Regions from separate parts of the Micromonospora sp. NPDC005220 genome, predicted to be linked through region 1. Evidence: riboswitches for the same ligand, from Rfam matches in the RefSeq annotation. Region 1 holds a riboswitch; the other holds the start of a gene.
What was found. Region 1 has a riboswitch for S-adenosylmethionine ahead of thrC (threonine synthase). Riboswitches for the same ligand answer to the same signal wherever they lie in the genome.
Positions count from the first base shown of each region.

Region 2: it holds a riboswitch for S-adenosylmethionine, as region 1 does, so the genes downstream of both, ABZU52_RS26100 (aminotransferase class V-fold PLP-dependent enzyme) here and thrC (threonine synthase) in region 1, are expected to answer to the same signal.

Region 1 covers NZ_JBEXHP010000002.1:190,905-205,248, forward strand. The annotation lists gene ABZU52_RS01890 (hypothetical protein) at 1-881, opposite strand, end outside; gene ABZU52_RS01895 (alpha/beta fold hydrolase) at 1,255-4,119, shown strand; gene ABZU52_RS01900 (ABC transporter permease subunit) at 4,119-5,015, shown strand; gene ABZU52_RS01905 (plasmid pRiA4b ORF-3 family protein) at 5,191-6,747, opposite strand; gene ABZU52_RS01910 (hypothetical protein) at 6,760-7,032, opposite strand; gene ABZU52_RS01915 (hypothetical protein) at 7,132-7,623, opposite strand; gene ABZU52_RS01920 (winged helix-turn-helix domain-containing protein) at 7,873-8,109, shown strand; gene ABZU52_RS01925 (GntR family transcriptional regulator) at 8,154-8,414, shown strand; gene ABZU52_RS01930 (hypothetical protein) at 8,399-8,560, opposite strand; gene ABZU52_RS01935 (metalloregulator ArsR/SmtB family transcription factor) at 8,818-9,123, opposite strand; gene ABZU52_RS01940 (DMT family transporter) at 9,215-10,021, shown strand; gene ABZU52_RS01945 (hypothetical protein) at 10,137-10,436, shown strand; gene ABZU52_RS01950 (hypothetical protein) at 10,448-11,038, shown strand; gene ABZU52_RS01955 (YbaB/EbfC family nucleoid-associated protein) at 11,035-11,388, shown strand; gene ABZU52_RS01960 (YbaB/EbfC family nucleoid-associated protein) at 11,385-11,756, shown strand; gene ABZU52_RS01965 (hypothetical protein) at 11,753-11,953, shown strand; SAM riboswitch class I at 12,059-12,194, shown strand; gene thrC (threonine synthase) at 12,205-13,491, shown strand; gene ABZU52_RS01975 (GNAT family N-acetyltransferase) at 13,798-14,344, shown strand, end outside.
Region 2 covers NZ_JBEXHP010000099.1:1,816-16,159, reverse strand. The annotation lists gene ABZU52_RS26145 (hypothetical protein) at 1-130, opposite strand, end outside; gene ABZU52_RS26140 (GNAT family N-acetyltransferase) at 211-1,146, opposite strand; gene ABZU52_RS26135 (S8 family serine peptidase) at 1,194-3,839, opposite strand; gene ABZU52_RS26130 (glycerol-3-phosphate dehydrogenase/oxidase) at 4,151-5,965, shown strand; gene ABZU52_RS26125 (hypothetical protein) at 6,054-6,590, shown strand; gene ABZU52_RS26120 (FAD-linked oxidase C-terminal domain-containing protein) at 6,601-8,001, opposite strand; gene ABZU52_RS26115 (DUF4031 domain-containing protein) at 8,070-8,354, shown strand; gene ABZU52_RS26110 (metal-dependent phosphohydrolase) at 8,326-8,982, opposite strand; gene ABZU52_RS26105 (FUSC family protein) at 9,122-10,324, shown strand; gene ABZU52_RS26100 (aminotransferase class V-fold PLP-dependent enzyme) at 10,346-11,590, opposite strand; SAM riboswitch class IV at 11,661-11,781, opposite strand; gene ABZU52_RS26095 (PrsW family intramembrane metalloprotease) at 11,805-13,295, shown strand; gene ABZU52_RS26090 (hypothetical protein) at 13,300-13,467, opposite strand; gene ABZU52_RS26085 (co-chaperone GroES) at 13,561-13,899, opposite strand; gene ABZU52_RS26080 (AI-2E family transporter) at 14,047-14,344, shown strand, end outside.

The DNA.
Region 1 (14,344 bases):
TCGGTGAGGATGACGGGCTGGAGTTGGCGTGCCGAGCGGTGCGAGTTGAGCGCGGCGGCACTCAACTGGCCTGGGTTGACCACGCCGGTGTCCTTGCCCGGCACCGAGTACGCGGCCAGCGCCTCCGCCGAACGCTGGTAGTTGTCCAGCGGGGTCAGCACGTTGGCGCCGAGGTCGGTGCTCTCCGAACCGTCCACGGCCGAGCGCAGGTTGTCGACGAGGTCGGCGGCGGGTGCCAGGGCGGACACCCGCAGGCCGGTCAGCTCCATCAGGCCGCGCTGTTGCTCGGCGGCCGGCCGGCGGGAGACCAGCGCGCCCAGGTCGGCGAGCCGGCCGGCGGCGACCACCGCCTCGGGCAGTTGCTGACCGGCGCTGTCCTGGAGGAAGAACGAGTCGGCCTCGGGGTCACGGACCAGCCCGGAGCTCTCCCGGACCTTCCGGTGCAGGGCCAGCAGCAGGTCGGCGACCTCGCTGTAGGCGGTGTAGGCGGCTTCCGGGTCGGTGGCGCTCCGGCCCCGCAGCGCCTCCAGCTTGGCCCGTACGCCGGCCCAGCGTTCCTGGCTGAGCAGCTCCCCGCCGATGCGGGCGTCCACCGCGGCGGCCGCCTCGACCGCCCCGTTCAGCGCCTCCCGGGCGAGGGGGCGCCCGTTGACCGCGTTGGACTGGGCCTCCACCAGGGCGTCGGTGACCGCCGCCAGAGCGGTCAGGTACTGCACGCCGAGCCGCTCGCGGGCGGCGAGGTCCCGGTCGTCGGTGATCTGCCGCCAGTTCGTCGTGACGAGCAGGCCCAACGGTGCCAGCAGTGCCGCGATGAGCAGCAGGGGCAGCAGTCGGCCCAGCGTGGACGGCCGTCGACGGGCCCGCGGCGCGGGGACTGTCATGTGTGTCTCCTCCGGCGTGGGGCGCGGGATCGGCGCGGCGTCGGGCTGGCCGACAAGTCCCGTGCACCGGACCGGAAAACTAATCGAACCCCGGGCTGGTCAGACCGCACTCGACGAGTCAGGTTCGCGTCAGTTCGAGGCATGTCACCATTTGTCCGCGTCGCCGACACGCTCTGTGTCAGCTGCGGGTGTGACATGGAGGGATCGATGTGGATATCCGCGGAAGATCGGAATTCACGGGATCCGAAGTCAACTCACTGTGCCGCGCTGGACGGTGCGCGCTCGCACCCCACTCCGCACCGATCGGGCCAACCGGACGGACGTACGGCGGATCTCAGCCAACGCTCAGGCTCCGAGCCGTACCGTGTGCCGCATGACCTTGCCGTCGCCGGCCGCGTGGTTCCGGCGTGCCCTGCCCACCCGCCGCCGCGCGACCGCCGCGGCGGTGGTCGTCGTGCTGTTGGCCGCCGCCGTGACCTGGGCGGTGTGGCCACAGGGACCGGGCGTACGCACCGAGAGCGCGATGCTCACCGTCCGCTCCGGACCATCCGGTGACCAGCCGGTGAACCTGGACACCACCCTCTACCTGCCGGACGACGCCTCGGCCGGTCGGAAGGTGCCGGCGGTGCTGCTGGCGCACGGGTTCGGCGGCACGAAGGAGTCGGTGCGTTCCGACGCGGAGGAGTTCGCCGGGCGCGGCTACGCGGTGCTCACCTGGACCGCGCGGGGCTTCGGCCGCAGCGGCGGCGAGATCCACCTGGACAACCCGGACTACGAGGTACGCGACGCCGAGCGGCTGCTGGACTGGCTGGCCGCCCGGCCGGAGGTGCGCACCGACGCAGCCGGCGACCCGAAGGTCGGTGTGGTCGGCGGCTCGTACGGTGGTGGGTTGGCGTTGCTGCTGGCCGCCCAGGACCGTCGGGTCGACGCGATCGTCCCCATGATCACCTGGAACGACCTGTCCCGCGCGTTCCTGCCGGAGAGCACCGGTGGCGCCCCTACCGAGGGTGTGTTCAAGAAGGGCTGGGCCGGTCTCTTCTTCGGCGGGGGCGGCAACGTGGGTTCCGGCCCGGCCGGGCTCTCCGGTGCGACCGCCGCCCAGCCGCAGGGTGCACCGGCGTCCGCCGGCCCGCCCAGCCCCGGGCCGGGCGCCGGGCCGGGTACCGGCCCCGGTGGCGCCCCGGCCGGTGCCGCCGACCCGTCCTGCGGTCGGTTCGCCGCCGACGTGTGCGCCGCGTACCTCCGGATCGCCACCACCGGCCGGGCCGACCAGGCCGCCGTGGACCTGCTGCGCCGCTCCAGCCCGGCGGGTGTGCTGGACCGGATCAAGGCCCCCACCCTGCTGGTGCAGGGCGAGGCGGACACCCTCTTCCCGCTCGGTGAGGCGGACGCGAACGCGCGCGGCATCGCCGCCGCCGGCACCCCGGTACGGGTCGCCTGGTTCACCGGCGGGCACGACGGCGGCAGTGGGCCCCGCTCGGACGAGGACCGGGTGAAGTTCCTGACCATCCAGTGGCTCGACCACTACGTCAAGGGCGAGGGCGACGCGCCCGGCGACGACTTCACCTGGTCGCGGATCGCCGGCTTCGACGCGCTCGACCGGGGTCTCGTCGCCACCGGTTTCCGCCGCGCCGACTACCCGGGCCTGACCGGCAACGCCCGCCGGGAGGTGACGGTCACCGGCCCGGCGCAGCCGATCGCGAACCCGCCGAACGGCAACCCGGCCGCCATCTCGTCGATCCCGTTCGCGGGCGGGCTCGCCTCGCTGCTGGACGGGGTGGCCGGCGACGTGCCCGGCCAGCACGCACAGTTCGAGTCCACCCCGCTGACCGAGGCGGTCGACGTGGCCGGCGCGCCCACCGTCACGCTGCGGGCCGCGTCGCCGACCGGCGAGGCGGTGCTCTTCGTCAAGCTCTACGACGTCGACAAGGACGGCGCTGCCACCCTGCCGAACGGCCTGGTCGCCCCGATCCGGCTCACCGGCCTGCCGCAGCAGGTACAGGACGCCCGCCCGGTCACCGTGACGCTGCCCGGGATCGTCCGCCGGGTGGAAGCCGGGCACCGGCTGCGACTGGTGGTGGCCACCTCCGACCAGGCGTACACCACGCCCGCCGAGCCGACCGTCTACACAGTGGCGGCGGACGGCGCGGTCAGCCTGCCCACTGTCAACGGCGAGCCGATCCCCACCGCGGCCACCATCTGGCGCTGGGTGCTCGCCGGCCTGCTCGCCGCCATCGTGATCGGGCTCGTCGTGGTCGTCGCTCTGGTCCGCCGCCGGCACCGCCGCCAGGACCGGTCGGTGCATCCGGAGTACGCGGACACCCCGCTGGCCGTGCGCGCACTGCGCAAGGAGTACGCGGACGGCTTCGTCGCCGTGTCGAACGTGGACTTCGAGGTGCACCCCGGTCAGGTCGTGGGTCTGCTCGGGCCGAACGGTGCCGGCAAGACCACCACCCTGCGGGTGTTGATGGGGCTGACCCAGCCGACCGCCGGGGAGATCTACGTCTTCGGTCGTCGGCTGGTGCCCGGCTCACCGGTGCTGTCCCGGATCGGGGCGCTGGTGGAGGGGCCGGGCTTCCTGCCGCACCTGTCGGGCCTGGACAACCTGAAGGCGTACTGGCGGGCCACCGGGCGGCCGTGGGAGGACGCCCAGTTCGACACGGCACTGGAGATCGCCGGGCTGGGTGACTCCGTGCACCGGAAGATCAAGAACTACAGCCACGGGATGCGCCAGCGGCTCGCCATCGCCCAGGCCATGCTCGGCCTCCCCGAGCTGCTGGTGTTGGACGAGCCGACCGACGGGCTCGACCCGCCGCAGATCGCCGAGATGCGCCGGGTGCTCCAGCGGTACGCCACGGACGGCCGCGCGGTGCTGGTCTCCAGTCACCTGCTGGCCGAGGTGGAGCAGACGTGCACGCACGCGGTGGTGGTGAACAAGGGCCGGATCGTGGCGTCCGGGCCGGTGGAGGAGATCGTGGGCGAGTCGCCGAGCGTCCTCTTCGACGTCACCGACCCGGTGGCGGCGCGGGCGGTGCTGGACCGGCTGCACGGGGTCCGCGTGTTGCCGGAGAGCGACGGCCAACTGGTTGTCGACACCAACGGCACGGCCCGCAGCGAGGTGGTGGCGGAGCTGGTGCGCGCCGGCATTGGGGTGGATCGGGTGGTGCCTCGGCGGCGCCTGGAGGACGCGTTCCTCGCCCTGGTGGGCGAGAACTCTCGGGGAAGCGGTGACCGGTGATGGCTGGATCTTCCGTCGAGGCGCCGGTGGGCGTCACCGACCCGGCCGGCGCGGCCCGGGGTTACCGGCCGTCGGCCACCATGCCGTTCGGGGCGGAGTTCCGCCGGCAGGCGTCCCGGCGGCGGACCCAGCTGGCGCTCGGGTTCATGGTGTTGCTGCCACTGATCATCCTGATCGCGTTCCAGTTCAACTCCGGTGGCGACGACGACAACGGCAACAACGAGTTCGCCAGCCTGGTCGACCTGGCCACCTCCGGCGGGCTCAACTTCACCCTGTTCTCGATCTTCGTGTCGGCGTCGTTCCTGCTGGTGGTGGTCGTCGCGCTGTTCTGCGGCGACACGGTGGCCAGCGAGGCGAGCTGGGGCAGCCTGCGGTATCTGTTGGCGATCCCGGTGCCCCGGGCGCGGTTGTTGACGGTGAAGCTGGTGGTCGCGCTCGCGTACTCGGGATTGGCCCTGCTGCTGTTGGCCGGCACCGCGTTGCTGGCCGGCACCCTGCGCTACGGCTGGTCGCCGCTGCGCAGCACGGTCGCCGCGGAGCTGGAACCCACCGAGGGGCTGCTCCGGTTGCTGGCCGTGCTGGGCTACCTGGCGGTCGTACTGCTGGTGGTGGCCGGCCTGGCGTTCCTGCTGTCGGTGACCACGGACGCCGCGCTGGGCGCGGTCGGTGGCGCGGTTCTGCTCTGGATCCTGTCCAGCATCCTGGACCAGATCACCGCCCTGGGCGCGCTGCGCGACTTTCTGCCCACCCACTTCAGCACCGCCTGGCTGGGTCTGCTCTCGACGCCGGTGCAGACCGACGACGTGGTGCGCGGCTGCATCTCGGCGATCAGCTACGCGACGCTGTTCTGGGGGTTGGCGTTCTGGCGCTTCACCCGCAAGGACATCACGTCGTAGCCCCGCCCGGCTGCGCACGGCACCCACAGGGAGATCTTGGGAGGAAGCCGCCCCTACAGGGGCCGATTCATTCCAAGATCTCTCGCAGGTACGCCTGCGTCGCCGCACCTGTCGCGTGCCTCGGTTCGAACTACAAACTCTGAGTTAATAGTTGCTTCGGTCACCTCCGCCGCGTTCACCGTCGCCCCCTTTCGCCGAGGGCCCGGGTGATCTCGGCGGCGTCGAACCGGGCGGGCTGGAAGTCGGCGGGCGAGGTTAGTCCGAGCCAGTCCAGCCGCTCGCGGTGCTCGGGGTGGCTCGGATCGCTCAACACCTCGACGAGTTCGGCGTAGCCCCAGACGCCGCCGCAGTCCTCCGGCGGCGCCGCCCGCCGCCCGCCGGTGCACCGTGGGTACGCGATGGGCTGGCGCGGCAGCACCTTCTCCACCACGATGTCGTGCTCCCAGGCGTCGCCCAAGTCGTACGTGTACCTGAACCGGTCGCCGACACCGGACGCGACCTGTTCCAGGGTCACCGGGGCTTCGGCGCGGTGGCCCAGCTCCCGGTCGGCGACCCCGAAGTCGCCGTAGGCGGTCTCGAAGACGTGGAGGTGTGCGTCGTCCCAGCCGAAGGCCACCTGGATGATGTCGTGCAGGTCGGCCAGGCTGGTGTCGGCGGGTAGTTCCAGGCGTCGCCAGATCGGCGGCTTCGCCCCGCGCAGGCCCACCTTGAGCTGGTAGATCGGCGCGGCCGGGCCGGACTTCTTCCGTTTCGCCGGCAGCTTCCGCCCAGCGCTGCCCCGTCGTGTGCGGGTCTGGATCTGCTGCGCCTGCCCGGCGATCTGGCTGATCATCTCCAGCAGATCGAGGGTTGTCTGACGGGTGTCGGCGTCGTGCTCGGCCGGTGGCCGGTTCGGCTCGGGCAGGGTACGGATTCGCGCCCGCAGTAGCACCGCCAGCAGGTGGTAGTCGGGCCCGTCCTCGTCGGCGAGTTCGTCTTCGAGCTCGGAGGGGTCACGCTCCTGGTCGTGGTCGGCACGGGCGTCGAGGGCCCGTTCGACCTGCCACCGAAACTCGGCCGGGTCCAACAGTTCTTCGGCGATTGTCAGACCGGCACGACGGCCGTTCTCCGCGATGGTGGTGACGACCTTGTCCAGGGCATCGGCGGGAAAGAACACGATGTCGGCCGCCGCGTCACAGTCGAGGTGGTCGACGTGGACGACGAAGCCGTACGAGCGCCCGGCCCGTTCGAAGTCGCAGATGAGCACGGACGCGCTGCCCGCCGGATCGGCGAACCGTCGACAGGTGCCGACCCGCACGGGCTGGCGCAGCTCACTGGCCCAACTCGGCGCTGCCACGCCCGAGTCCAGCAGACGTTGCGCGGCGGCCCCGGCGACGGTGCCCTCCCGGACGGCGTCGATCGCGAGCAGGACCGCGAGCGCTTCGGGCGTAGCGATGTCGGCGACGGCCGGCAGCAGGCCCTCGTTGAGCGCCTCGGTGAAGTCCCCACCGGCAAGGTCACCGGCGGACAGGAACGTCGAGGCGAACATCTCGGCCTCGATCGGATCATCGGCCTTGACCAGGTTGGCACCCTCGCCGACCAGGTCGCCGATGAAGCTCTGCGGGTCGAAGTCGGCATCCGAGCAGGCCGGGCAGTCGCACTGATCGGCTTCGGCGGGACTGGCCCGCAGCAGGACCTGCTGGCCCGACCGACTGGGCTTGGCGCGCTTCCGGCGGCGACTCTCGGGACTCATCCGAGCATGTTTTCACGGGCTGCAGCGGTCAGCCCGACACGACCCGCCGGGATGGTCTGCCGGCAGGGCGCAGCGACCGCCGCCGGGGAGACGCTGGTCGCACCAGACCCGGGTACGCACGAACTGGCGGTCCTCCTCGCTCAGCGTCGTCTCGCCGAAGTCGATGGCGGTGACGTGACCGAGCGAGCCGCGCAGCGCCTCGGCCAGCGCCCGCGCGCCGTCCACGCTGGTCAGGGTGGTCGGCAGGTGCAGGATCCAGCGGGAAGGTACGTCGTACTCCGTCATGGTTTTCCCTTCGCAGCGGCGGCGCCGAGGCGGGCGGGGGCGGCCAGCGGGAGTCCGGACCCGCGCCGGCCGGAGCCCGGCACCCGCCCCGGGCCGGCTTCAGGCGGTCGCTCCAGACAACCCTTCGGTGTACGACGTCAGCGCCTCCACGGCCGCCGTCAGGCTCTCCGCCATCAGGTCGAGCTGTTCGGCGGCCCGGCGCCACTGCCCGCTCGCCGCCTCGGGCTGATCGGCGTCGAGGAGCTGCCGGCCGGCGGCGGTGATCCGCGCGGGGAACTGCGCGACCCGCGCGGCTGCGGCGCTCAGCTGGTCGCGAGCGGTGTCCAACACGTCGACCAGGTCACCAATGCTGGCCTGGCCCGCCTCGGCGCGGAGCTGGCGTACCCCCTCGGTGAGCTGCCGATGCGCGTCGCCGGCCAGGTCGAGAGCATCGTCGCCACGGCGACGGGCCTGCCGGATCGCCGGGTGGGCGCAGCCCACGCTGGTCCGCTCCAACAGGACTGTCGCGGCGGCCACCGCGAGGTACGTCTCGCGCAGCTCGCCGGCCACCTGCTCGACCTCCCAGGCAGCGCTCGCCTCGCTCACCGTCACGTGGACCTCCTTGCTGGTTGATGGGGTGCCGGGGCAGCGCGGCAACCAGCCCAGATGGGGGACACCTGAACCGTCATGCGCGCTGCCCCAGCTCGACTCCGGGGCTGCCCCGGAGGGTGAACCAGCCCTGGTGCCAACCCGGGCGGCTCATGGGAACGGTATTGCACTTAGTGACATAGGTCAACCATGTTCTTGAAGGCGGGTCGCGCGGCGTGATCAGATGGGGCTGCCAACCCGGGAGGACCACTCATGCCCGCAATCCCGCTGAGCTACGTAGACATCGCTGCGGACATCACCGCTCGCATCGAGTCTGGCGAGTACGAGCCGGGTGCCAAGCTGCCGTCGTACACGCAGATCGGTGACCTCTACTCGGTGTCGTTCTCGACCGCTGCGCGCGCTGTGGCGCTCCTGCGTGACCGTGGCGTCGTGGTCGGCGCACCGGGGCGCGGGGTGTTCGTCAAGGAGCAGGACCCCGGCACGTCGTGACGGCTGGATCGTGCGCAGGTGAGCCTTGAGCTTGTCCTTCGACGTTGTTGGGATGCCTAGTTTGGAGTACCTCGCATGCCACCCTGCGGAAGTTCGAGCCGCACTATCGGCGGATCATCGCCGACATCCGGAGGCGTATCGCCGACGGCGAGTGGCCACCTGGCCACAAGCTGCCCTCGACCAAGGAGTTGGCGGACCTCTACGACGTGGGCAGCCAGTCGACCGTCCGGCAAGCCATCACGATCCTGATCGAGACTGACGAGCTGTACGGTCACCAAGGGCGCAGCGTCTACGTGGCCGAATAGCGCCACCCGCATTCGCCGAGTACGCCATAGCCAAGCGTTACCTCCTCCACGAAGACTTGGTGCCCGGCGACTTCCTGGGCATTCTCGACGACGCTCACCAACGCGGAATCCTGCGTCAGGCCGCCGGAATCTACCAGTTCCGTCATGCCGCGCTATGGGATCGGCTGGCTCGGAGATTCGACGACCGGCCGCAGAGCCGCCCTAAATTTCCACGCTGAGACCACACTCGGCTGTCCTGGTGGAACACCTGGTGATCCTGACGCGTGCGCAATGGGGGAGCGGTCCCTTCGGCGATGTCGTAAACGATTCAGCTCGAAAGGGCGCGCAGGGAGGGAGATCGACCCCCTCCGGAAGCGCCTCCGCGTCAGGCCGGAGATCGACCCCCATCGGAAGCGCTTTCGCGTCAGGCCGGAGAGCGGGGCGTGAGGACCGCGTCCAGGAGGCCGGGATAGAGCTTGTCCACCTCGTCGCGGCGGAGCCGGACCAGCCGGCTGGTGCCGGCGGCGCGGGTGCGGGTCAGGCCCGCCTCGCGCAGCACCTTGAGGTGGTGGCTACGGGTCGCCTTGGAGACGCCGAAGTCGAGGCTGCCGCAGGCCGCCTCGCCGCCCTCGGCGAGCGCCCGGACGATCTGTAGCCGCACGTCGTCGGCGAGTGCGGCCAACACGCTGGTGACCGGTACGGCGGTCAGGTCGGGTTCGTGCGGCTCCATGTGACCAGTGTAACCCTTGTTCGACAATGATCGAACAAAACCCTATGGTCAGTGGCGTTGGTTCGATGATACTCGAACATTGGAGTTGTCGATGCGATCCCGCGCCACCGCATACCCACTGGTCGCCGTGCTCGGCTGGGGCGTGATGTTCCCGATCCTGGCCAGCGCGCTCAACCGGGTCGATCCGCTCAACCTGACCACCGCGCGCTACCTGCTGGCCGCCGTCGTCCTGGTCGCCATCCTGCTGCTCCGCGAGGGTGCCGGCGCGCTGCGGCACGGCGGTCGGGCACTGGAGGTGGTGGTGCTCGGAGTGGTCGGCTTCGCGGGCTTCAACCTGCTCACCAACCTGGCGCTGGAACACGCCGCCCCGCAGCAGGTCTCCCTCTTCGTGGCCACCACACCGGTGATCACTCAGCTCGTCCGCTGGGCCCGCGACGGCGTACGGCCGAAGCCTCTCCTGTTGGCCCTCTCCCTGGTGGCGCTCCTCGGAGTCGGTCTGGTGATCACGCGCGGGAGCCTGGCCGGGCTCGGCCAGTTCGGCCTCGGCGGGCTGATGATGATCGGCGCGGTGCTGGGCTGGGGCATCTACACCCACGGCGCCGGCCGGTTCGGCGAGTGGTCGCCGCTGCGCTTCACCACTCTGACCGCGCTCGCCGGCACAGCCGCCATGCTCATCCTGAGCATCGGCGCCGACGCCGTCGGCTGGCAGCACGCGCCGGCCGCCGCCGACCTCGTGGCGGTCACCCCGCAGCTGGGGTACGCCGCATTCGTGGGTGCCGTGATCGCGGTCCTGGCCTGGAACCTCGCCGCCCGACCCCGGACGATGTCGCAGCCCCAGTCGGGCGCGGTAACGGACCCGATCGCGGTGACCGATCCGGTGGCGGTGAGCGCCCGCTGACCCGCTGACCCGGTCGGCGGCGGCAGGGGACAACTCCGGTGGTCCCTCCATGGCAGGATGAACCGCCAGGACCAGCCGTTCCATCGATCCGTCGATGCCTGGTGAGGGGGCCGTTGTGACGTCGCTCGAAACCGAGGCCATGCGCAAGGCGGGCCAGGCGATCAGCGCGGACGCGAAGTCATTCGCCGACACGGTGCTACCCAAGGTTGCCTCGCTGACCCTGCCGCGGGATGCCTTTCCGATGTTCGCCTGGAACCTGCCGGACGACTACGAGCGTGTCCGGCAGGGCGTGGGCGACGTCGCCGCGGCGCTGCAGAAGACGATGGACTCGATCGGCACCGCACTGACCACCATCGCCACCCACTACGAGGAGCAGGAGCGGGTGCGGGGCGAGAACTTCACATACCAGGATTGAACGGAGCCGCGATGTCCGACTCCTCGCTCTACTCCGACCGACTCGACGGCGAGACCACCGAAAACCTGTGGGTGTTCGTCGGCATCCTCGGCACCGCGCTCGCGGCGGCCGTCTGGCCCACCGGTGGCGGCCCGGCGGTGGTGGCCGGCCTCACCGCACTTGTCGAGGTCAACATCCGCACGCCTGACCCGTGGGACAAGGGTTCCGAGGCGTGGAACGACATGAGCGACGTGTTCGAGCAGTGCAAGGCGAGGCTGACGCGGGCGCGCGGTGACGTCGACACCTACTGGGCCGATCAGGGCGCCGAGGCGTTCAAGGCGTTCCTGGAAACACGCATCGAGCCCGCGCTCGACGCGATCGCGCAGGCGGCGAGCAACGTCCGGAACATGTGCGACGACATGTGGTGGGGTCTGACGACGAACCTGGTCAGCTACCTCAGTGTCACGGGCGCGGCGCTGGTGGCGGCCGGCGTGGCCTACCTCTCCGGCCCCTACACACCGGCCGTGCAGTGGACGATCGTCGGAGCCTGGGCGGCGTTCGCCATCACGACGCTCACCGCCGTGCTGACCTTTGTGCAGCAGGTGTGGACGGCTGGGCGATGACCGATCAGCTCAACGGGCGCCTCGCCCGGATCGCCGAGGCGCAGGAAGCGGTCTACGAGGGCACTGACGACACGGGCACCGTGGTGGTCAGAGCCACCGGCGCCGGCCGGGTCGAAGACGTCTACCTCAGCCCGCAGGCGGTGCGCGACCTCGACGCGCAGGCCCTCGGTGCAGCGTGCGTGACAGCCGTGGCCGACGCGAGGATGATCGCCGCCCAGGCGCTCGCCGCAACGATCGCCGAGGTCTCCGGGCAACCCGCTCCGGTCGACGTTCCCGCATCGGTTCCGCAGACGTACGATCCGGCGTCGGCCGCCGAGGCCCTGCGCGCCGTCGCCCGGAGGGCCGGATGAACCCCGATGCCCTGTCGGCGATCCGTCGTGACATCGCCGCCGCGATGGAGTCCGCGGCAGATTTTGTCGAGCGGCCGGCGAGCGAGCACTATCAGGCCGCGGCCGGCGACGGCGCGGTGATCGCCACCGTCGGAGTGGGCGGTCAGCTGCTCGACGTACGGATCACGCCGCAGGCCCGGCGTGGAGTGGACAACCTCACCCTCGGCGAGCACGTACGCGATGCGATTCGCGCGGCCGAGGCCGAAGCCGAGCAGGCCCGCACGGCCCTGCTCGGGTCGCTGACCATCGGTGGCCGCTCGGTCGCCGACATCCTGGCCGACCCGGGGGCCGGTCTGCCCGGCACCGTTCGACCGCGGCGGCAGCGATGACTCCCGCGCAGCGCGCCGTGGTCACCATGGTGTCCGTCCTGGTCGCGATCATCGCCGTGTCGGGTGTGGTCTGGCTGCTCGCCGGCGGCGAACGGCCCACCGGCGGCGCCTTCGTGACCGCCGGCTGGATTCTCCTGGCCCTACTGGCCGCCTTCGGGGCGGTGGTGTTCTACCTCGGGCGTCGACGCCGGCGCTGACCAGCAGCGCGCCGCACGCCGGGATGCCGGCGGCCGGCTCACACCGTGGGATCTGCGGTAGCAACGACCGACAGCGTTGTCCTAGACTCGATCGCACAACTGCATACCTCATCCAGAGGGGCTGAGGGATACGGCCCGACGACGCCCCGGCAACCACCCCGCGCGCTCACCGCTGAGCGACCGGCGGGGCAGGTGCCAATTCCGTCCCCGCCGCACCGTGCGATGCGGGGAAAGATGAGAGGACCCTCGACATGACGTCGACGCTCGTCGCCTCCGGCATCGACACCTCCGCCAGCCCCGCCCGCGCCCTGGTCTGCCGTGCCTGCTCGGCCCGCTACCCGCTCGCCGCCCAGCACGCCTGTTACGAGTGTTTCGGCCCGCTGGAGGTCGACTACGACACCGCCGCACTGGCCACCGTCACCCGCGAGCAGATCGAGGCCGGCCCAAAGAACATCTGGCGGTACGCCGCACTGCTCCCCGCCGGTCAGGACCCGGCCAGCCGGGTCACCCTGGACCCGGGGTTGACCCCACTGGTGGCGGCCCCGCACCTCGCCGCCGAGCTGGGCATCACCGCGCCGCTCTGGGTCAAGGACGACAGCGCCAACCCCACCCACTCGTTCAAGGACCGGGTCGTCTCGGTGGCGCTCACCGCGGCCAAGGCGCTCGGCTTCACCCGGTTCGCCTGCGCGTCGACCGGCAACCTGGCCAACTCGGTGGCCGCCCACGCCGCCCGCGCCGGGGTGCCCTCGGTGGTCTTCATCCCCAGCGACCTGGAGCAGGGCAAGGTCATCACCACCGCTGTCTACGGCGGCGAACTGGTCGCCATCGACGGCTCGTACGACGATGTCAACCGGCTCTGCGGCGAGCTGGTGGAGACCGACGAATTCGAGGACACCGCGTTCGTCAACGTGAACGTCCGGCCGTACTACGCGGAGGGCTCCAAGACCCTCGGCTACGAGGTGGCCGAGCAGCTCGGCTGGCGGATCCCGGCGCAGGTGGTCATTCCGATGGCCAGCGGCGAGCTGCTCACCAAGATTGACAAGGCGTTCTCCGAGCTGGTGGAGATCGGCCTGGTCGAGGCGCCGGCCGGCGGCTGGAAGGTCTTCGGTGCGCAGTCCGCCGGCTGCAACCCGATCGCCACCGCCCTGCACGCCGAAACCGACACGATCGTCCCGGTCAAGCCGACCGGCATCGCCAAGTCACTCAACATCGGCGACCCGGCGGCCGGCCTCTACGCCCTGGAGGCGGTCCGCCGCACCGGTGGCTGGATGGAGTACGCCGACGACGACGAGATCCGGGCCGGCATCCGCGATCTCGCCCGTACCACCGGGGTCTTCGCCGAAACCGCAGGCGGGGTCACCGTGGCCGTGTTGCGCAAGCTGGTCGAATCCGGTCGGCTCGACCCGACGGCCGAGACCGTCGTGTTCAACACCGGTGAGGGTCTGAAGACCATCGACGCGGTGGCCGGCCAGGTCGGGCCGACCCACCACATCAAGCCCTCGCTGCGCGCCGCCCGGGATGCCGGCCTGCTCGGCTGATCCGCCGGCCGGCGCTCGGCGGCCAACCGGGTGGGGGATGGGCGGCCAGCCGGTTGGGGGAGCAGACGGATCCGCCGGGTAACTGGCTTTTCGCAGTGAGTGTGGAAAACCCGCCGCTACGGACTTGACGGCAGGAACCGGACGGCGCAAGATGCTCCGTGCGGGAGGGCATTTCGCCGAAGACTTTTGAAGTTCTTGCGACCCAACGCCGGAGGCGTTGTGCGAGTGTCCCTCCCGACCACGTTCGATCGGGCCAGCGATTAATTCGCTGGCCCGATCGCTTTTCCCGGGTGCACGCTCACCGGCATGAGCATCACGATCGCGTCGTTCGACGGCGCTGACCGGGCGTCGGTCGACGAGGCGTACCGGATCGGGTCGGCGGCCAACGACGCCGACCTGCCGGACTTCCCGCCCTCCTGCCGGCGCCGCTTCGACGCGCTGTTCCACACGCCGATGCCCGGCACGACGTCACTCTGGGCGCTGGCCCGACTGGACGGCGTGCCGGCCGGTTACCTCCAACTGGACCTGCCCGAGCTCGACAACACCGACAACGCCACCGCCGAGCTGCTGGTGCATCCCGAGCTGCGGCGCCGGGGAGTCGGCCGGGCCCTGCACGAGTACGGGGTGCGCCTGCTCCGCGAGCACGGCCGCAAGCGGGTGGTGGCCATGGCCGTCTCCGCGCTGCCCGACGGCCCCGCCCGAAGCGTGGCCGGCGACGCGTTCGCCACCGCGATCGGAGCCCAGCCCGCCCTCACCGAGGTGCGTCGGCGGCTCGACGTCAACAAGATCGACCGGGTTGCGCTGCGAGCGGCGCTCGCCGAGGCCCGCCCGCTGGCCGAGGGCTACCAGTCGG
Region 2 (14,344 bases), on a different contig from region 1:
TGGTCATCTCGGCCAGTTGCTCGGCGTCGCCGTAGTCGAGCCGGTCGAACGGCAGTTGGCCGGGGAGTTCACCGACCGGTTTCCAGGTGATCGGCGGGCCGTCCTCGGTCTGGTTGTCATCCGTGGTCATGGCTGCCTCCTCTACCGGAAACGGTAGGGGGCGTCGATGGTCGGTGCTGGGCGAATGGATCTACGTCCTGTTTGCCCCAGTTACTTCATCGGTAGGGTCCGCCGGTACAGAAAGAAGACCCGCTCGATCCACGCGCCCGCGCTGCCCGAGTAGAACGGCACCGGCCCCACCCAGCCAATCTGTGCCCGGTCCAGCCCCGCCGTCCGCTGGTCGCGCAGGCAACGCCGCAGCAGTACCCCACCGATGCCCGACCCCTCCGCGGCCGGCGCGGTGCCCATCGGTCCGAACCAGCTCGGCCGGGACGACCCGTACGCGGCGAAGCCGAGCACCTCGCCGTCCCGCTCGGCCAGGTGGCAACCGGCGTCGGCGCGCCCCACCGACCCGGCCAACTCGCCATCCCAGGTGCCGCCGAAGGTGGACCTGGCGAACGCCGTGAGCATCGGCAGGTCGGCCGGCTCCGCCCGGCGTACGGTGACGCCCTGGTCGGCCAGTCGCCGCTCGGCCGCCTCGGTGGACCGCAGTGCCGGCGACCCGTCGTACGACAGGTCCGCGGTCATGTTCCAGGCGGTCCGGTCCTGCTGGTAGCCGAGCGCGAGGGCGGCGCAGACCGCCGGCGTGTAGCGGACGTCGATGCCCGGCCACGCGTAGTACGGCGGGTTCCCGGCCAGTAGCACCTCGGTCGCCCCACGCTCGGCGAGCACCCGCTCGGCCCGCTGGAGCAGCGCCCGGCCGACGCCTCGACGCCGCTGATCAGGGCGGACCGCGACCAGGTCCACGTGCCCGATCCCCGGCTCGGTCGACGACACCGAGCAGATCAGCACGCCGACCAGGTCCGCGCCCCGGTACGCGCCCAGCCCGACCACCGGCCGGTCGGCGGCGGCCCGGGGCCAGAGCACGTCCACGATGGACGCCGCCTCGGCGGCGTCCTCGGGCAGGTCGAGAGCCTGCTGGCAGAGCTGTACGACGCTGGGAACCAGGTCGGCGGTCAGCTCGGTGACGGTGATCTCGGCGTTCATGGTCGCCGACCCTAGATCACCGGGTGTCGGGTCGCACCCCCGCTCGACTACTGCTGGGCGGCGCGAACGGCGGCGTAGGCGTCGACCTGGCCGGCGCCGGTGACGTTCGACGGAGCACCGCAGGCGTCGGCGGGGCTGTCGGAGCGGTAGGTGGGCGTCGCCGCCGTGGCGGTGTCCCGGAGGATCTGCCGGGTCCGGGCCACGTCGCCGACCAGCGCCGGGTTGGCCGACCACATCAGCGCCACCACCCCGGCCACCTGCGGGGTCGCCATCGACGTGCCGTCCAGCGCGGCGTACGTGCCGCCCGGCATGGCGGACACCACGCCGACACCCGGTGCGAGCACGTCCGGCTTGCCCGTGCCACCCGGCACCGGCCCGCGCGAGGAGAACTCGGCGACCCGCCGGTGGTCGTCCACCGCGCCGACGGTCAGCACGTCCGCGTACGGGGCTGGCGGATCGTCGACGGACGCGCACCACGGGCCGGTGTTGCCCGCCGCGGCGACCACGAAGATCCCGGCGGCGTCCAGTGCGGCGGTTGCCGGCCGCAGAACCCGCTGGTCGCAACCCTCAATGGGCGGGCAGCCCCACGAGTTGGTCAGCACCTGCGGGGCGCGCTCCGGACGGCCCTCGGTGAACGGGTCGCCGCCGGCCGGGAAGGGCGCCAACATGAACTGGAGGCAGTCCAGGTAGTGCCCGGGGCTGCCGAGGTTGCGGTCCAGGTTGACGCAGCCCACCCACTGCGCGTCCGGTGCCACCCCGATGCCGTCCCGCCCCACCGCGCTGCCCACCGTGTGGGTGCCGTGCCCACCCTGGTCGGTCGGGCTCCGGGTGCCGTCCCACGGGTCGAACCAGGAGTCGTCCCCACCACGGAACCCGGCGCGTAGCGCCGGATGGCTGCCGTCCACCCCCGAATCGGAGCTGCCGACCACGATGCCCGTGCCGGTCACCCCGAGCTGGGACCACACCCGGTCGGCGCCGATCTGGCGGATGTTCCACTCCGGGCCGGTGGGCTTGGGCGCGTCGCCCCGGCTCTGCCCGGCCGGGGCCGGCAGCGGGCGCAGGCGCTGGCTGACCAGCACCCGGGCCACTTCCGGCCGGCGGGCCAGCCAGGCCCGTACCGCCGGGCCGCCGTCCACCTCGACCGCGTTGACCAGGTAGTACGACACCGGGTCGAGGCGCAGCCGGTTCACCTCCCGCAGCAGGTCGCCCTGGCTCTGCTCGGCGGTCGTCACGAGCCGCCGGTAGACCTCCGCCGCGCGGGCGTCCCGCCCGGCCCGGCCCGGCGCGCCGGCCGGAAGATCACTCAGGTCGGCCTGCGCGCGCAGCACCACGAACAGCCGCTCGCCGTACAGGCCCGGCTGGCCGGGGCCGAGGTCGACCACACCGAACGCCACCAGCAGCACCACCGCCGCCACGGCGGCGACCCGCCTGTTCGGGGTGCGGGCCGTCGGCCGGGCGAGCAGCACTGCGTACCCGATGGCGACCAGGACCGCGACGGCGAGCCCGACACCGGCGGCGGCCGCCACCCAGAACGGGACGTCCCGGGTGCCGACCAGCAGCAGAGTGATCTCTTCCGGGTCGGTGAAGGCCAGCGGGCCGAGCACGGTCAGGCCCACGAGCCAGCCGGTCGCCGTTCGGCCGGCACGGGTGGCCTCGGCCGGGTCGGCGGTCGGTCGCCAGGCCGCCGCCCAGAGCGCGGCCAGCGCGAAACCCGCCGGCGGCAGGATCAGCAGCGCGGGCAACTGCGCGCCGGACTGGCCGGTCCCGGCCGCGAGCAGCAGCAGCGCCACCCCGGCGACCAGGCCGCCGACCAGCACCAGCCGAGCCGGCCGGGGAGGTCGCCCAACCGCGAACGCGGACCAGAACGAGGCATCCAGCAGGGTCGCGGCCAGCAGCCCGAGCGCGGCGGCCGCCAGCAGCGCGAGTGCGGTCTCCAGGAGGCCGCCGAGCGCGCCCAGCCAGGCCCACGGCAGCAGTAGCGCCAAACCGGCGGCGACCGCGAGCAGCGGCACCGCGCCCAGCCGACGCAACCCCCGCTCCCGCCCTGCCGGCTCCGAGGTTCCGGCGGCCTCGGGCCGCGTGATGGCGTCGCCGGCCTCGGGCCGTGTGGTGGCGCCGGTGGTCTCGGGCCGTGCGGAATCGCCGGCGGCCTCGGGCCGTGCGGAATCGCCGGTGGCCTCGGGCCGTGCGGGGTCGCCGGTGGCCTCGGGCCGCGTGGTGGTGCCGTCCCCGGTGGGTTCTGGGCCGCCGGCTGGGCCAACCAGCCCGGGGTACGCCCACCGGCGTGCCGACCAGCGCACGGCGACCGCGCTGAGGGCCGCCACGCCGGCCAACGCGGCGAGGTACGCCTCGTGGTGCACCGGCGGCACGACCCGCAGCAGGGTGAGCAACCCGAGGGCCAGTGCCCCGATCAGCCAGGCCCGGCCGGTGGCCCGGACCGCGGCCGACCGGGGTAGCACGGCGAGCAGCAGGGCGGGTGTGCCCACCAGCACGACGGTGGCCAGGCCGAGCAGCGGCCAGAGCCAGCCGAGCCGGTCCCGTCCGAAGCCCAGCAGCACCTGGTCGGTGAGCCAGCCACCGGTCTGGGTGCCCACGGTGACCGCGACCGTCCAGCAGCCGACCAGCACGGCCGCGACGACCGGCCACGGGGAATGGCGAGCGCTGACTCCGGGGTGCCCAGGCTGACCTTGCATCCGGAAACCTTACGACCACGACGAACGGTTTCGAACCGACCGCCGCCTCCCGGGGCTCCGAAGAATCGTGCAGATCTTGGACAGTTTCCGTTAGCAGATGACGGAAACTGTCCAAGATCTCCGGCCGGTCGGCCTGCGTGGTGGCGCGGGCGACGGCCGGTCGGCCGGCGTGGTGACGCGGGCGACGGTCGGTCGGCCTGCGTGGTGGCGCGGGCGACGGCCGGTCAGTGCAACGGGGGGCAGCCCGGGGCGGGCGGCGAATGTCGACACGGTGGCACGGCGGTTACGGTGGACAGGTGCGCGACCCCAATATCTCCCGATCCGTCGCCGGTCAACTCTCACCGGTCCGCCGTGCGTCCGACCTGCGTCGACTGCGTGCCGAGCGCTTCGATGTGCTGGTCATCGGCGGTGGGGTGACCGGTGCCGGTGCCGCCCTGGACGCGGCGTCCCGGGGCCTGAAGGTGGCGCTGGTCGAGGCGCGTGACCTTGCCGCCGGCACCTCCAGCCGCTCCAGCAAACTCATCCACGGCGGCCTGCGCTACCTGGAGCAGTTGGAGTTCCACCTGGTCCACGAGGCGCTCACCGAGCGCGGCCTGCTGGCCACCCGGCTCGCGCCGCACCTGGTCCGCCCGGTGCCGATCATGGTGCCGCTGCCGGCCGGGCGGGGCCTGCGGGACCTGCCGGCCCGGGTCTTCCGCCGCTCGTACTACGGCGCCGGGGTGGCCGCGTACGACGCCTTCGCCGGGGTCTTCGGCGGGGGCCGGGGCATGCCCCTGCACCGCCACCTGACCCGGGAGGGCGCCCGGCGGATCTTCCCGAGTCTGCGGGCCGACGCGCTGGCCGGGGCGATCCGTTACTACGACGGGCAGGTCGACGACGCCCGGCTGGTGGTCACCCTGGCCCGCACCGCGGCCAGCCTCGGCGCCACGGTGGTGAGCAGTGCCCGCGCCGTCGGGTTGATCCGGCAGGCGCGCGAGGTGACCGGCGTACGGGTCCGCGACCTGGAGGCGCCGCCGGGCTCGCCGGACGCGGAGTTCGAGGTGCAGGCCCGCACCGTCATCGCCGCCACCGGCGTGTGGAGCGACGACATGTCCCGGATGCTCAACGACGTGGGCCTGCGGCCCGGCGTCCGGGTGCGCGCCTCCAAGGGGGTGCACCTGGTGGTGCCCCGCTCGGCGATCACCGGTGAGACGGGGCTGATCCTGCGTACGGCGAGTTCGGTGCTCTTCGTCATCCCGTGGGGCGGGCACTGGATCATCGGCACCACGGACACCGACTGGCGGCTGGACCGCTCCCACCCGGCCGCCTCGGCCCGCGACATCGACTACATCCTCCAGCAGGTCAACACCGTGCTGGACCGACCACTGACCACCGCTGACATCGAGGGGGTGTACGCGGGGCTGCGGCCGCTGCTGGCCGGCGAGGCCGACTCGACCTCGAAGCTCTCCCGTGAGCACGCCGTCTTCGAGCCGATGCTCGGGTTGCTGCTGGTCGCCGGTGGCAAGTACACGACGTACCGGGTGATGGCGTCCGACGTGGTCGACCGGGCCGCTCGCCGGCTCGGTGGCGCCCGCGCGTCGCGCACCGCCGACCTGCCGCTGCTCGGCGCGGACGGGTACCCGGCGATGTGGCGGGACCGGGCCGACCTGGCGCGCCGGCACGGCGTGCCGGTGGGCGTGGTGGAGCACCTGCTGGAGCGGTACGGCACCCTCACCCTGGACCTGCTGGCGCTGGTGGATGCCGATCCACTGCTGGCGTCCCCGCTGGCCGGTGCTCCGGAGTACCTGGCGGCGGAGGTCGCCTACGCGGCGCGGGCCGAGGGTGCGCTGCACCTGGAGGACGTGCTGACCCGGCGGACCCGGATCTCGTTCGAGACGAGCCACCGAGGGCTGGAGTCGGCCGAGCACACCGCCGAGCTGATGGGCGCGGTGCTGGGTTGGGACGCGGCCACCCGGGCACGCGAGGTCGAGCACTACCGCGCCCGGGTGGAGGCGGAGCGGCAGTCCCAGTTGATGCCGGACGACGTGGCGGCGGACGCGGCCCGGCTGGGCGCTCCGGACGTCCGGGGTTACGCGGCCGACCGGGGCGACGACGACCAGGCGGAGCTGCGCCCGTCCGCTAGGTGACGAATTGCGACGTTACCGATGGGTAACCATCGATACCAGCCCGGATGGTGGTTTCGAACGCTACCTACGGTGGGGTAGGTTTCCGCCCGTGCTACCCCGCGCGCGCCCTCGTCTGCTCGTACCCCTGCTCGCTGTCGTGCTCGTCGGCGCCCTGACCGGGTGCTCGCTCTTCGAGCGGGACAAGCCGAGGACCCCGGTGGCGCAACCGACCGCCGGCACGGCGGGTGGCAGCTCGCAGTTGGAGATCCCCACCACCGTCGCCGCCGGTCAGGTCAGCCTGCTCCAGCGGCTCGGCGAAGACGGGCCGATGCGCACCCTCAGCGTCGAGCGCAACGGCGCGTGGCAGTGCATCGACTGCGCCGGGGACGGCGTGACCTCCCGGGGCACCCTCGCACCGGAGCTGACCGAACGGCTCCAGGTGCTGCTCGCCAACCCGGCGCTGGCCGCCGAGACCGATCAGGCCCGGCGGTACCGGACCACCTGCATCGACGCGCTGACGTCCAGCCTCATCACCTCGGCCGGGCTGATCACCTCGCAGGACTGCCCGGGTGAGGAACTGACGCCGGTCGCCGGGGAGATCCTGCTGCTGCTCACCCAGGCCACCCCGGCCGAGGTCAAGGGCTGACCGCAGCCGGTCAGAGCACCTTGCCCGGGTTGAGCAGGCCGGCCGGGTCGAGCGCCGACTTGATCGCCTGATGCACCCGGACGCCGACCGGCCCGATCTCCCGGGCCAGCCAGTCCCGTTTGAGCAGCCCCACCCCGTGCTCGCCGGTGCACGTGCCGCCCAGATCCAGGCCGAGCCGCATGATCTCGTCGAACGCCCGCCGGCCCCGTTGCACGCTCGCCGGGTCGGCCCGGTCGACCACGATGTTCGGGTGCATGTTGCCGTCCCCGGCGTGCCCCACCACGCCGATCGGCACCTCGCACTCGGCCGCGATCCGGGCGACCCCGTCCAGGAGCTCGGCGAGTGCGCCGCGCGGCACCGCCACATCGTCGATCACCAGACCGCCGTTGCCGCCCGGGTAGGTGTCCGCCGCGAACTTCTCCATGGCCGGGTGGGCCAACCGGCGAGCCTGGAGCAGCGCCGCCGCCTCCACCGCGTCGGTGGCCGCGTAGACCTCGTCGGCGCCGACGGCCTCGCACACCTCGGCCAGCACGGCCAGGTCGTCCGCCGCCCGGGTGCCGGTGTCGGCGGCGGCCAGCAACAGGGCCTGCGCGTCGGTCCGCAACCCCATCGGCTGGTACGCCTCGATCGCCCGCAGGTGGGTCTGGTCCAGCAACTCCAGCAGGCTGGGGGTGAGCCCGCGAGCCGCGATCTCGGCCACCGCCGCGCCGGCCGTGGCGGTGGATCCGAAGACCGCCACCAGGGTCAGCGAGTCGGCCGGGGCGGGCCGCAGCGCCACGGTCACCTCGGTGATCACGCCGAGGGTGCCCTCCGAACCGACGAACAGTCGGGTCAGGTCGTACCCGGCCACCCCCTTGGCCGTACGTCGGCCGGTGCGCAGCACCTCGCCGGAGGCGAGCACCACCTCCAGGCCGAGCACGTACTCGGTGGTCACGCCGTACTTCACACAGCACATGCCGCCGGCGTTGGTGGCCACGTTGCCGCCGATGGTGGACGACTCCCAGGAGCCCGGGTCCGGCGGATACCAGAGGCCCTCCTTGGCCACCGCCCCGGCCAGCGCCGCGTTGACCACCCCGGGTTGGACCACCGCTATCCGGCTCACCGGGTCGATCTCCCGGATCTCGTTCATCGCGACGGTGCTGAGCAGCACCGCGCCGTCCACCGCGTTCGCCGCGCCGGCCAGCCCGGTCCGCGCGCCCTGCGGCACCACCGGTACGCCGTGCCGCGCCGCCGCCTGGACCACGGCGACCACCTGCTCGGTGGTGCGTGGGCGGGTCACCACCAGTGGCATGCCGGCGGCGCACAGGTCGGCCTCGTCCCGCTGGTGCGTGCGCAGCAGGTCCGGGTCGGTGAGCACGGCGTCGGCACCGAGCGCGGCGCGCAGGTCATCGAGGAGCGCGGTGGGGCCCATGCAGCCGAGGTTAGGTCGCCGACGGGCGATCATCAACATGATCGACTGCGCGGGATAACTTGGGCACCATGCTCTACCTGGACCGGCCGGCCTGGCCGTGGCGAGGTCGGCTCTGGTCACACCTGATCAGTGACGTGTCGTACGCCGAGCTGCACGCCTTCGCCGAGGCGCTCGGCGCGCCCCGGCGCGGCTTCGACCGGGACCACTACGACATTCCGGCCGACCGGTTTTCGGCGGCGGTGTGGCTCGGCGCCCAGGTGGTGCCGAGTCGGGAGCTGGTCCGGTTGCTCCGCGCCGCCGGCCTGCGTCGGCCGAAGCACCTGGTCAGCCCGCGTTCCCCGGCTCCCCGGTGAGGGTGGCCAACTCGCGGCGCACGTTGTCTCGGGCGGGTTCTTCCCATTGCCTCGTCAGCGGTGGCAACCGGAACAGCGCGGGCAGCGCCAGCAGGCCGGTCAACACGGCGGCCCGTCCAGCCCGGAAGGCCGGCTCCGGCACATGGGCGTACTCCCGGCGGATCGCCGCCGCGTAACGCTCGTAACGGGCTGGCGGCGCGGCCAGCACGGCCAGGTCGGCATCGCAGAGCAGCGCGCCGTCCCGGTCGCCGGGCGTCACCGCGTGCCCGGCGGTGAGCAGCACCAGTCGGCGTACCTCGGCAACCGTTGTCGCCGGCACCCCGAGCCCGGTGAGCACGCTCTCGGCCAGTGCGGCGCTGTCCCGTTCGTTGGCGTCGCCAGCGGCCCGGGGCTGGTAGACCGCGTCGTGGAACCAGGCCGCCAGCCGGACCACGTCGGCCCGAGCGGCCAGGTCGGCGTGCTGGTCCACCAGATCGAGCACCGTCGTCAGGTGGGCCAGCGTGTGATAGTGCCGGTGCGGTTCCTTCCACCTGGCGATCAGCTTCTCCCCGGCCCGGGTGGTGTCCGGGTCGGGCCTCGCGCCGGCATTCCGGGCCACCGCCCGCCACCGGTCCAACAGATCAACCACCGCCCGAGTCTGCCGCATCCGCTCGCGACGCGCGGGAAGGGAGGATTCAGCGGGCACACCACGGGTAGTCGCGCCCATGGCCGGGGCGCGGGACAAGCGACAGCCGATCGTGCGACGTACCGCGCTGCGCGAAGGGCTGGTGGACATCGACGGCGCGCGGGTCGCCGAGGCCACCGAACAGCTGCGCCATCGCGGCCGGGCCACCCTGCACGACCGGCTGCACCGGGTACGGATGGCCGGCGGGCTCGCCGTGCAGGCCGGCCTGGCGGCCGGGCTGGCGTACTTCGTCTCGCACCGGCTGCTCGGCAACCCGCAACCGGTCTTCGCGCCGATCTCCGCGGTCGGCACCCTGGCCGCGTCGGTGGGCCAGCGGTTCCGCCGGACCGTGGAGTTGATCGTCGGGGTGGGAGTCGGGGTGGGCATCGGCGACCTCCTGATCTACCTACTCGGCACCGGGGCGTGGCAGCTCGGCCTGGTGGTCACTGTGGCGATCCTGCTCACGATCTTCGCCGGGGCGAGTGTCGCGATCGTCATTCAGGCGGCGGCCACGGCGGTGCTGATCGTGACGCTGAGCCCGTCGACCCAGAACCTGGAGATCCCCCGCTTCATCGACGCGTTCCTCGGGGGTGGGATCGCGTTGCTGGTCACGGCGGTGCTGCTGCCGTTGAACCCGCTCCGGGTGATCAACCGGGCGGCCCGACCCGCCCTGGACCTGCTCGCCGCCCAACTCGACACCACCGCCGACGGGCTGCGCAGCCGAGATCGGGCCACCATCCAGCGCGCACTTGATCGGCTCCGAAACAACAAGGACGAACTCAACACGTTGGGCGAGGCGATCGAGGGGGCGAAGGAGACCGCCACCCTCTCCCCGGCCCGCTGGCACCGCCGCGACGAGCTGACCCACTACGCGGAGGCGGCCGATCCCATCGACCGGGCGATGCGCAACAGCGGCACGCTGATCCGCCGGTCGGTCACGCTCATCGAGGACGAGGAACCGGTACCCGATCCGATGCCGGACGCGATCGGCCACCTCGCCGAGTCGGTCCGGCTGCTCAAGCACGAGTTCGCTGTCGGCGAGGAGCCGCAGAAGGCTCGGGAACGGTCGCTGCGGGCGGTCAGCGAGGCCGGCCGGGCGTACGGCGACGGGGTGGGCTTCTCCGGCAGCGTGGTGATCGCCCAGATCCGTACCACGGCGAGCGACCTGCTGGTCGCCTCCGGGATCGAGCAGGAGGAGGCGAACCGGTGGATCCGCACCGCCTTCGGGGAGCAGTCACGCCCGGTCGGTGAGCCCGCCGAGCCCGGCGAGGCGCCGAAGCCACCCACCGCCCCGCCGGTCGGTTGAGCGAAGGCCGCCGGCCGGGCCTCAGCCCAGCTCGGCCAGCGCCGCGAGCAGCCGGTCCACCTGGGCGGCCGTGCTGCCCAACCCGATGCTGGCGCGCAGCGCGGTGGGCGGCAGGTCCCGTCGGCCGGTACGCTCCGCCGCCTCGCTGAGCAGACGCCGGGCCAGCGGGTGGGCACAGAACAACCCGTCCCGTACGCCGATGTGGTGCTCGGTGGCCAGTCGCGCGGCCACCTCGGTGGAGTCCCAACCGGCGACCACGAACGAGACGATGCCGACCCGGGGCGTGTCCGGGCCGAAGGTACGCAGCTCGACGACGTGCGGCAGGCCGGCCAGGCCGGTCCGCAGCCGGGCCAGCAGGGCCTGCTCGTGGGCGGCCAGCGCGGCCCGGTCCGCGTCGTCGAGCGCCGCGCACACCGCCGCCAGCGCAACCGCGCCCAGCAGGTTCGGGGTGCCGCCCTCGTGTCGCGCCGGGCCGGTCGCCCAGGTCACGTCGTGGGTGGCTGGCCCGACGTGGCTGGTGGCGCCACCACCGGCCAGGTACGGCGGGGCGGCGTCCAGCCAGTCCGCCCGGCCGATCAGCACGCCCGCACCGAACGGCGCGTACAGCTTGTGGCCGGACACCGCCAGGTAGTCGACGTCGAGCGTGTGCCTGTCGACCGGGGCGTGCGGGGCGAGCTGCGCGGCGTCGAGCACGATCCGGGCACCGTGCCGGTGGGCCACCCGGGCCAGTTCGGCGACCGGCCACCGCTCACCTGTCACGTTGCTCGCACCGGTCACCGCGACCAGCACCGGCAGCGCCGGGCTGCTGCTCCGGCGCAGCTCGGTGAGGGCGGCGGCGAGATCGCGTACCGCCCCGTCGGGGTCGCTGGGCACCGGCAGCCGCACCGACCCGCGCGGCCAGGGCAGCAGATTGGCGTGGTGCTCGCCGGCGAACGTGACGACAGTGGTGCCGGCCGGCACGGCCCGCGCCAGCAGGTTGAGCGCGTCCGTCGTGTTGCGGGTGAAGATCACGTGATCGTCGGCGCGAGCGCCGAAGTGGTCGCCGATGGTCTGCCGGGCCTGCTCGTAGGCGAGGGTGCAGCGCCGCGACAGCGCTCCCGCTCCGCGATGCACGCTGGCGTACCAGGGCAGCAGCTCGGCCACCGCGTCGGCGGCGGCCCGCGCGCACGGCGCGGTGGCCGCGTAGTCCAGGTTGATCTCGCCGGGCACGCCGAGGACGTCGAGCGGCGCGGACGGCGCCGACGACACGGTGGGCACTGTGGGCAGCGAGGGGACGAGAGTGACGGACACGCCGGAACCTCCGGGGTCAGGGACCCCGGGTGCGACATCGGGACGGGGTCCGCGCTTGCCCAGCACACCGATCGGGCTGGGCCCGGTCATCACCCGGGGCACCCCACCGCGAACTCGACGAGGGTTGCCGGCCAGCAAGCCGGGGCTTGACGCTGGCGCTCGTGACCTGCCGGCAGCATAGCGGCTGCCGATGCGGCCGAACCAGCCGGCAACGGATGGCTACGCTGACCGCATGGCCGACACCCCGCCCGGTTCACCGCTGCCGTCGTCGCCCGCCGCCCCGCCTGCGCCCGCCGCCCCGTCCGTCGGCGAGGCGCCCCGGATGCCGCGGCGCCGCCTGGGCTGGCGGCGGTTCCTGGCGCTGGCCGGGGTGGTGCTGTTCATCGCGGCGTGCGCGGTGTTCATGGTCTTCACGCTCGGCCAGTCGCTCGGTGCGCAGGCCCTGCTGATCGGGGTGGTCGCCGCCATCCTGCCGGTGCCGGTGCTGGTCGCCTGCTTCCTCTGGCTGGACCGGTACGAACCGGAGCCGCTGAAGTACCTGATCTTCTGCTTCGCCTGGGGGGCGTTCGTCTCCACCGCCGCCTCGCTCACCGTGAACGACTTCGCGGCCAACCGTTTCGCCGACTGGGGTCTGCCGTCCGCGCTCACCGGGGTGCTGGTGGCGCCGTTCATCGAAGAGCTGACCAAGGCGTTGGGCCCGATCCTGCTGCTGGTGTTCCGGCGCCGCGAGTGGTCCGGGATCACCGACGGCCTGGTCTACTGCGGGCTCTCCGCGGTCGGCTTCGCGATGGTGGAGAACATCCTCTACCTGGGCGGCTTGGGGTACGCGTCCGGCGCCGACCGGTACGGCCCGGCCACCGGCATCCAGCAGGTCATCGCGATCTTCATCCTGCGGATCCTGCTGTTCGGGTTCGCCCATCCCCTTTTCACCTCGATGACCGGTGTGGGGCTGGGGATCGCCTCCCGGACGGCCGACCGGCGCATCCGGGTGCTCGCCCCGATCGCCGGCCTGCTGCTGGCGATGATGCTGCACGGCACGTGGAACCTGCTGCCCACGCTGACCCAGGCCACCGGCGAGGCCATGATCATGCTGTACGGGTTCCTGGGCCTCATGGTGCCGGTCTTCTTCGGCACGGTGGGGTTGGCGCTGTGGCTGCGCGCCTGGGAGGGCAGGCTCACCGAGCGGGCCCTGCCCGACTACGTACGGGCCGGCTGGCTCAGCCCACCCGAGGTGGCCGCGCTGAGCAGTCTCGGCAGGCGGCACGCGGCCCGTAGCTGGGCGCGACGGGTGGCCGGCGACGCCGGGGTGCGGGCGATGCGGGGTTACCAGTCCGCCGCCACCCGGCTGGCCCTGCTGCGCGACGGGACGCTGCGCGGCCTGGACCGCAAGCCCGCCGACCAGGAGCGGACCGCTCGCGAGGAGCGGGAGCTGCTGGACGCGATCAGCGCGTACCGGACGTTCTTCGTCGGTCGGGACCCGCAGGCCCCGGCGGGGGTCTGGGACGGCAGCCGCTATCTGCTGCGTTTCCCGGACGGTACGCAGCGCCCGGTGGACGCGCCGGACGAGCCGGTGGTGCCGATCCCGGTGGTGCTGGCTCCCGCCCCGGCCCCGGTCGGGTACGCCCCGCCCGGCTGGCCCGGCCCGCGCGCGGCGCCGCCCTGGCCGCCGACGCACCCCTGACGGCTCAGGTCATCAGGGAGGTGAGGAAGTCACCGAAGCCCTGGAACATCGCCATCAACGCGCCCCCGATCGTCTTGAACATCTGCGCGGCGCCGTTCGGCCGGAAGGCCACGAAGTAAATCAGGAACGCGACAAAGCCCCAGGTCAAAAGCTTCTTCACGAATACCGGCATCGTCCCTCCCCAGGGCCACGGTCGCCGGATGGCTTCCCGTCGTGCGGCCGGGCAAACGGTGCGCGACGGGGCCTGGTGGCCGGGGGAGGTGCGTCAGAGGTAGAGGCCGGTCGAGTCGTTCTCGATCCGCTCGGCGGCCACGGCGTGCACGTCGCGCTCGCGCAGCAGCACGTAACCGCGGCCGTGCAGCTCGACCTCCGAGCGGTCGTCCGGGTCGAAGAGCACCCGGTCGCCGGAGACGATGGCGCGGACGTTCGGCCCCACCCCGACGGCGGTGGCCCAGGCGAGGCGTTTGCCGACCGCGGCGGTCGCCGGAATGACGATGCCGGCGGTGGAGCGGCGTTCGCCCTCGCTGCCCTCCATCCGCACCAGCACGCGGTCGTGCAGCAGGCGGATCGGCAGGCCGGTGTCCAAATCGTTGTCGGCGGTCACGCCGCAGACGCTACCGTGTGGCCGACGGTGGTTACGCCGGTGGTGGTCGGGGCATTGTGTGGCTGAACTGCCCTACGGTGTCGGGAACGGACGTATGCTGTCCGACCTGTCGTCGTGGGCGGGCCGGGTTTCTGCCAGGAGGTGCGCTTGAGCCGCTTCGAGCGGGTACGTGGGCGGCTTCGCCGCGCCTACCAGTCACGACAGGAGTCGGCGCCGACCGACGAGGGCGCATCGAGTGAAGCGCTGAACGACGTGTCGGAGGAGGCCCGGGTGGCGTCGCCGGCAGTTCCTGGGCCGGCCGCGCTGCCGAGCGCCTCGGTCTACGGCGCCGAACCTCCGGTGGACCGGCACAGCTCCACCTCCAGTCGGGACGACGCCGATGTTCCGCACGGGCTGCGGATCGCCGCCGCGTGGTGTTGGCGACTGATCGTGATCGGCGTGGTGG